2 regions of the Microbacterium aurantiacum genome follow, and region 2 is predicted to be linked to the other one. Evidence: riboswitches for the same ligand, from Rfam matches in the RefSeq annotation. Region 2 holds a riboswitch; the other holds the start of a gene.
What was found. A riboswitch is a leader RNA that binds a small molecule or an ion and turns the genes downstream of it on or off. The one in region 2 is predicted to bind thiamine pyrophosphate.
Positions count from the first base shown of each region.

Region 1 (3,397 bases), 1.0 Mb from region 2:
GGGCGCATCCTTCTTCGTCTGCGTGACGTGGAGCGCGCCGATCCCGACGTAGTCGATGCGCGCCGGGCTGGAGGCAGCCTCGGCGAGCTGTGCCGGAGTCGCGGCGCTGAGTCCGAGCACGGCGTCGGCGCCGATGAGCTCGCGGACGACCGGCGCGGGGAGATCGGACTGTCCGACGTGCACGCCGTGGGCGCGGTCGGCGAACCCGCGCGGGAACGCCCGGCGCGCGGCGAGATACACGTCGACGCGGTCGTTGACGAGCAGCGCGACCTCGTCGGGCAATGCCTCGGCGAGACGGACGACGGTGTCGAGGAACCCCGCCGCCGCGGCATCCTTCTCCCGCACCTGGACCGCGGTGACACCGCCTCGCGCGGCGGCGACGGCGAGGTCGACGAGGTCGTGCCCGGCATCCGTCGCCTGCCGCGTGTCGGTCACAAGGTAGAGCGAGAGGTCGAGGCGGGTCATGACGCCGCGTCCGTCGCGTCCGTCGCGTCCGTCGCCGCGTCCGTCGCAAGGACCGCCGTGCGCCGCAGCGCGTCGCCGTCGATCTCGGCGAGCGCGTCGAGGAATCCCACCGCGAAGCTACCGGGACCGCTCGCCCGGGCCGCGGCGCGCTGCGCGGCGACCGTGTACACCGTGATCGCGGCGACGGTGGTGGCGAGGCGGTCGTCGTCCACGGCAGCGAAAGCCGCCATGACCGCGCCGAGCGCGCAGCCGCCGCCGGTGACCTGGGTCAGGAGCGGGGTCCCGTTGGAGATCCGGACGCTCTCCCGCCCGTCGGTCACGAGGTCGACCGGCCCCGAGACCGCGACGATGCCGCCGGTCCGGAGGGCGAGAGCCCGAGCGTGCGGCTCGGCGGCGGCGAGGTCGTCGGCGGCGTCGACACCGCGTCCGCCCGCACCGGCACCGCCGACAGCGATGATCTCGGACGCATTCCCCCGGATGATCGTCGGCCCGGCATCCCGCAGCTCGAACCCGAGCGGGGTCCGGACCGGAAGTGCGCCGACAGCGACCGGATCCAGGACCCACGGGGTCCCGGCATCCGTCGCCGACGCCACCGACTCGCGCATCGCGGTTCGCTGCTCGGCGGTGGGGGTCCCGAGGTTCACGAGCAGCCCGGAGGCGATGGCCGCGAAGGGCCCCGCCTCGTCGGGGATGTCGACCATCGCGGCCGACGCCCCGAGGGCGAGCAGTGCATTCGCGGTGAAGTTCACCACCACGCTGTTGGTGATGCAGTGCACGAGGGGCGCGGATCTCCGCACCTCCTGCAACGCATCGACGGAGAACTCGAGCAGGTGCTGTGGCGTGCGCGTCATGCGCGACATCCCTTCGCTAGTACGAACTAGATCAGGTTCGACGGGTGTCATCTCAGCCCCATGGGGCACCCCGTGTCACGTGTTGCGCTCCACCCTACCGATCCTCCGGATGCCGGGGGTCGGCCGGTCGGGTCATCGGCGCGCGCGGTGAAGAACGCGGGAGATTCGGTCGTTCGGGCGGGGTTTCGCACCCGAGAGGGCCGGTTTATCCCCGGCGTTTGACGCCGATCGGCGGAAACCATCGGCGACGACCAGCCGCGCCCGCCGAATCCGACGGCGACGCCGGCCGCGCCCACGCCGGGCGGCGTCGGGGTCGGTCCCGGCGGATCCGGTCACGAACGCGTGGCGAACCCGGCCCCGCGGTCCGTCCCACGCCGCGATAAGCCCGTCCACGCCGCGTTTTCGACCAGTGGGTCGCGACGCCGTCCCGCCTGCGGCCGCGTCCGGTCGCGACGCCGTCCGCCCGCGACGCCATCCGGACGAACCCACCCTGGCCCTCCGCTCCGCCCCGGGCTACTCTCGCCGCATGTCCTCTGATCCGCGCCGCCCGTCGGTGTTCGCCCGGGTCCGGCAGTTCTTTTGGCCGGCGACCGAGACCTACGACACGCGTCGGTCCGGCGGCGCCGAGCCCGGCACGCCGCCGCCGCAGCACGACCCCGCCACCGACCAGCGCCGCCACGGCAACACCGGTGGATTCGGAGGCTGAAAGCCGGCGAGGGGACGCGGCCCGCGGTGAAAGCGCGGGGCGATTCGGTCACCGCACGCGGGTTTCGGCGCCGAAGAGGCCGGTTTCTCCCCGGCTTTTCACGCCACGGCGGTCACGCCGACGCCGACGCCGACGACCGCGGCCCCGACGCCCGCGGACCCGGCCGGGTCACGGCCCATAGGGCGACTCCGGCGCCGACGCCGAGGCCCAACGCGACGAAGCCGGCGACCCGCGACAGAGTGAAGTCGAAGATCAGGCTGGAGACCCCGGCCACCAGCAGACTCACCACCACCGTGTTGGCGATGAGGTACCCGTGGGCGATCTGAACGACGTCGCCCTTCTGATGCCGCCGGAACCGAGACCGGTGCAGCACCACCGGCACGAGCCCCAGGAAGGTCGCGGCCGCCGCCAGCGCCACCAGCGTCAGGTACAGCCCGAGCTGGTACGAGTCGAGGTCTTCGAACCGGGACTGGAACGCCACGGCGAGGAGGAAACCGCTGATCAGCTGGGTTCCGGTCTGCGTCACCCGCAGTTCTTGCAGGATCTCGTTCCAGTTGCGGTCGGCCCGCTCGTTCGCCGATTCGTCGCGTCCGTCGGGCGAGACGTCGTCGCTCCGCTCGCTCATGGCCGCGATCCTAGCCACGTGCGGCGAGGGTTGTCAGTCGGCAGCGGGTCGGATGTGTCCGATTGCGGCCTCCACGAGCGACGAGCGACTAGCCTGGGAGCGGATGTTCGCGCCGGAAGGTCCTCCCCCATGCATCTCCTGCTTCGCACGCTCGTCGCCATCGTCGTCGCTGGAGCGATCGCAGTTCTCGCCGCGAGGCGCGTGTCGCTTCGTGGCGAGGCGGACGCACACCGGCAGGCCGAAATGGATGACTGGGCGACCGCCGGCGTTGCGTCGGAGCGCAGGTTGTCACGCCACGAGAGCTGACCAGACCGCCGAGAGTCGCGAGGGGGTCGGCAGAGGGCAGTGCTGCTCGAGCCACTCGGGGTCCAGGGCCTGATCCCGGGTCGCGAACTGCTCGTCCACCCGCACGTCCGCCTCGGCGGGCATCGCTCCTGTGGGGCGAGACAGCGTCACGGCGGTCGCCTGCACGATCTGCCAGTACTCGCTGATCGCGCCCATCACGATCGTGCGATCGAGCAGGACGTTGTTCGCGGCGTGCGGCTGCTCCGCGCGACCTCCCCACAGGGTGTTCTCCGCCGTGGGGACGAAGCGGTCGCCTCCGAACGGGTAGCGGCCCGCACCGCGCAAGCCTCCGATGAGAGCCGTGCCCGTGAAGCTGACATTCTCTGCGTACTCGAACTGCAGAGTCTGCGAGCTGGAGTGGAAGAAGACGCTGTCGGCGAAGGTGAGGTTGCGGATGAAACCGCC
Region 1 covers NZ_JAHWXH010000001.1:238,204-241,600, forward strand. The annotation lists gene thiE (thiamine phosphate synthase) at 1-465, opposite strand, end outside; gene thiM (hydroxyethylthiazole kinase) at 462-1,316, opposite strand; TPP riboswitch at 1,308-1,399, opposite strand; gene KZC50_RS01055 (hypothetical protein) at 1,843-2,022, shown strand; gene KZC50_RS01060 (DUF6328 family protein) at 2,135-2,647, opposite strand; gene KZC50_RS01065 (hypothetical protein) at 2,936-3,397, opposite strand, start outside.
Region 1: another riboswitch for thiamine pyrophosphate. It lies ahead of thiM (hydroxyethylthiazole kinase); the one in region 2 lies ahead of KZC50_RS05855 (ECF transporter S component).

Region 2 (3,397 bases):
ACGCACGTCCGCATCGATACCGGAGGCCACCGGAGTGCCCGCCACGCGCTGCACCGCCAGGTCGCGGGCGCGCAGGAGCACGTCACCGGGCGCCGAGGCGGGCGGGGCGGGATGCGGCGGGGGCGAGGCGGGGACCCAGACCCCGGCATCCGTCAACCGTGCGCGCTGCGCGCCCAGCACCTCATCCGGCGTCCCGTCGGCGATCACGCCCTCACCACCCGCGCCCAGGACGATCACCCGCGTGACCAGCGGAAGCCACACCTCCACGCGATGCTCGACGACCACGAGGGTCGCCGGATGGGCGTCGAGAAGGCCGCCGACGGCGGCGCGCACCTCGGCGACACCGTGCGGGTCGAGGTTGGCGGTGGGCTCGTCGAGCAGGATCAGCCCCGGCCGCATCGCGAGGACGCCGGCGAGCGCCATCCGCTGCTTCTGCCCGCCGGAGAGCTCCTTCGTCGGGCGGTCCAGCGGCACGTCGAGCCCGACCGCCTCGCGGGCGGCGTGCACGCGCGGCCAGATCTCGTCGTGCGGGATGCCGAGGTTCTCGCAGCCGAACGCGATGTCGTCGCCGACCCGGGCGAGGATCACCTGCGCATCGGGATCCTGCAGGAGGAGGCCCGCGCGCCCGCGCGCGGCTTCCGCGGGAACGTCGTCGAGGAGCAGCTCCCCCTCGGACTCGCCCTCCTCCGCGCCGCCGAGCACGCCCGCAAGCCCCTGGAGGAGCGTGGACTTCCCGGCCCCGGATGCGCCGAGGAGGAGGACCCGCTCCCCCGGCTCGATCCGCAGGTCGAGGCCACGCACCGCCCAGGCGCGTCGCGACGCGTGCCGCCAGCCCCATCCGCGCACCCGCACCGCGGCCGCGGTGCCCGGCATCCGCGACACGCTCAGACGCGGGTGCGGTGCGCGCGACCCGACGCGAACCGGTCGAGGGCGCCGGTGGCCGCGAGGCCGCGCGCGATCGCCCACGACAGCGCACCGGCGATCACCGCGCCCGAGGTCATCGTGCTGATGAGGTAGACGACGACGAAGGTGATGTCGGCGCCGGCGTACCAGAGCAGAAGGTTGTTCACCCCGCCGAGGAGCGCCGCACCGATGCCCGCGAGCACGGCGACGGGCAGCGACCAGCGACGGTAGAAGAAGGCGAGGAAGACGAGCTCGGCACCGAGACCCTGGATGAGTCCCGCCTCGAGGGTGAGGAACGCCCCCCACGTGTTGCCGACCAGCGTGAGCGCCGACACGGCCGCCGCGACGAGTTCGGTGTACACGGCGGCGCCGGGCTTGCGGATGATGAGGGCGCCGAGGACGCCCGCGAAGAGCCACGGACCGTCGAGGAGCCCCTGCAGGCCCGGCAGGAGCGGCTCGAGGAACGCGCTCGGGCCCCGGTAGGCGACGTTCCACAGCAGGAAGACGAGTCCGCACGCGACGCCGAGGACGCTGGCGACGACGATGTCGACGACGCGCCAGCGGTGCGTCCGCGGCGGCGTCGAGGTGGGGACGGACGTGGACGTGGATGCAGACATCGATGCTCCTCCCTGCGCCGGCATGATCCGGATCAGGTTCGACGGTCGAAGCGTGGATCGCTTCCTCTCAGCCCGGCTCACCGGACTCCCGTGGTTGTGAGCTCGAGTATAGCGGCGCCCGGGCGCGGTATCTTGGCCGGGTGAGCGTGGACGAAGCCCCGGCGACGACGCGTCGCGCGCGTCGCGAGACCGTCGCGTCGACGACGGGTCCGACCCCGACGGGGGCGCTGGCGTGGGTCGACCCGGAGCGGGTCACGGGCGCGTCGACCCGGACCGACTTCGCCACGGCATCCGCTCCCTTCGTCCCGGTCGAACCCGACCTGCTCGCCGACGCCCCGCGCCGCTCGATCCTGCGACCGGGGGTGCTCATACCGGTCGGGGTGTTCGCCGCGCTCGCCGGCGCGTATGCGGCCACCACCCTCCTCTGGCCGCTGCACGCCGTGGCACCGGAGGTGGCCCCCGTGCAGGTCGAGCCGATCGCCTCGGTCGCTGCGGCTCCGGCGTGGCCCGGCGCGGGATCGGCGGCGATCGCGGTCGAGGGCATCGACGGGACGCTCGCGTCGTCGCTGGATCCGGCATCCATCGCCAGCATCACCAAGGTCGTCACGGCGCTGATGATCCTCGACGAGCTGCCCCTCGCCCCGGGCGAGCAGGGCCCGGAGTACCGGTTCCGTTACGCGGACATGCTCGAGTACTGGGACTACCGCGCTCGCGGGGAGTCCGCCCTGGACGTGCCGATCGACGGCGCACTCACGCAGTACCAGATGCTCGAGGGGATCCTCGTGGGGTCGGCGAACAATTACGCCGAGCGCCTCGCATCCACGATCTGGCCCTCGGACCAGGTGTTCGCCTCGGCGGCACGGTCGTGGCTGGCCACCCACGGCATCCCCGGCGTCACCGTCGTCGAGCCGACGGGCATGGACCTGGGGAACACCGCCACCGCCGAGGCGCTCATCCCGCTGGCGAAAAAGGCGATGGAGAACCCGGTGGTCGCCGAGATCGTCGCGAAGCAGGCCATCGAGCTCCCGGGCGCCGGCCGGGTGGAGAACACCAACGGACTCCTCGCCGACCCCGGTGTGGTCGGCATCAAGACCGGCACCCTCGACGCGTGGAACGTCCTCTCGGCGAAGGACGTCGCCGCCGGCGAGACCACCGTCCGGCTGTACGCCGCGGTCCTCGGTCAGCCCGACGACGCCGCACGGGTCGACGCGTCGCGCGCGCTCTACGCGCAGCTGGAGCAGGAGCTGCAGCCTCGGCCGTCCGTCACCGCCGACACCGTCGCGGGGCTCGTCCGCACGGAGTGGGGAGAGGAGGTCTCGATCGTCACGGCGAGCGACGCGGCCGTCGTCCTCTGGAACGGCGGGGCCGGAACGGTGTCGATCAGGTACGACCTCGGCGATGCCCGCACGGCCGGCGACGTCGTCGGAGCACTCTCGGTCGACGGTCCGCTCGACGACGACCTCGTCGACCTGCGGCTGGCCGAAGACATCGAGCCCCCGAGCGTCTGGTGGCGACTCACCCACCCACTCGAGCTCTTCGGCCTCGACGACTGATCCTCACGCGGCTCAGGCGGGCGGCCGAGTCGGCGCGGACCTCAGGCGAAGCGGACGCGCTGCTGCAGTCGCGTGCGGGCGTCGAAGACCTCGTTGCCGCCCATGGCGCGCGCGCCCGTGAGCCCGCGGCGGAGGATCGTCGACAGGGCGCTGCGTGCGACGACCGCGACGGGCACGCCGCGCACCTTCCCGAGCTCGGTGATCGCCTGGTCGAGGTCGTCGTCGGGAAGCACCACGATCGCGCCGCGGAAGCGCACCCCCGCCGCACGGCCCATGCCGCGCACGCGCGCGACGAGGTCCGCGATCGGCGTGCCCACCACGCCG
Region 2 covers NZ_JAHWXH010000001.1:1,238,082-1,241,478, reverse strand. The annotation lists gene KZC50_RS05860 (ABC transporter ATP-binding protein) at 1-873, opposite strand, end outside; gene KZC50_RS05855 (ECF transporter S component) at 885-1,520, opposite strand; TPP riboswitch at 1,513-1,622, opposite strand; gene KZC50_RS05850 (D-alanyl-D-alanine carboxypeptidase family protein) at 1,661-3,073, shown strand; gene KZC50_RS05845 (J domain-containing protein) at 3,115-3,397, opposite strand, start outside.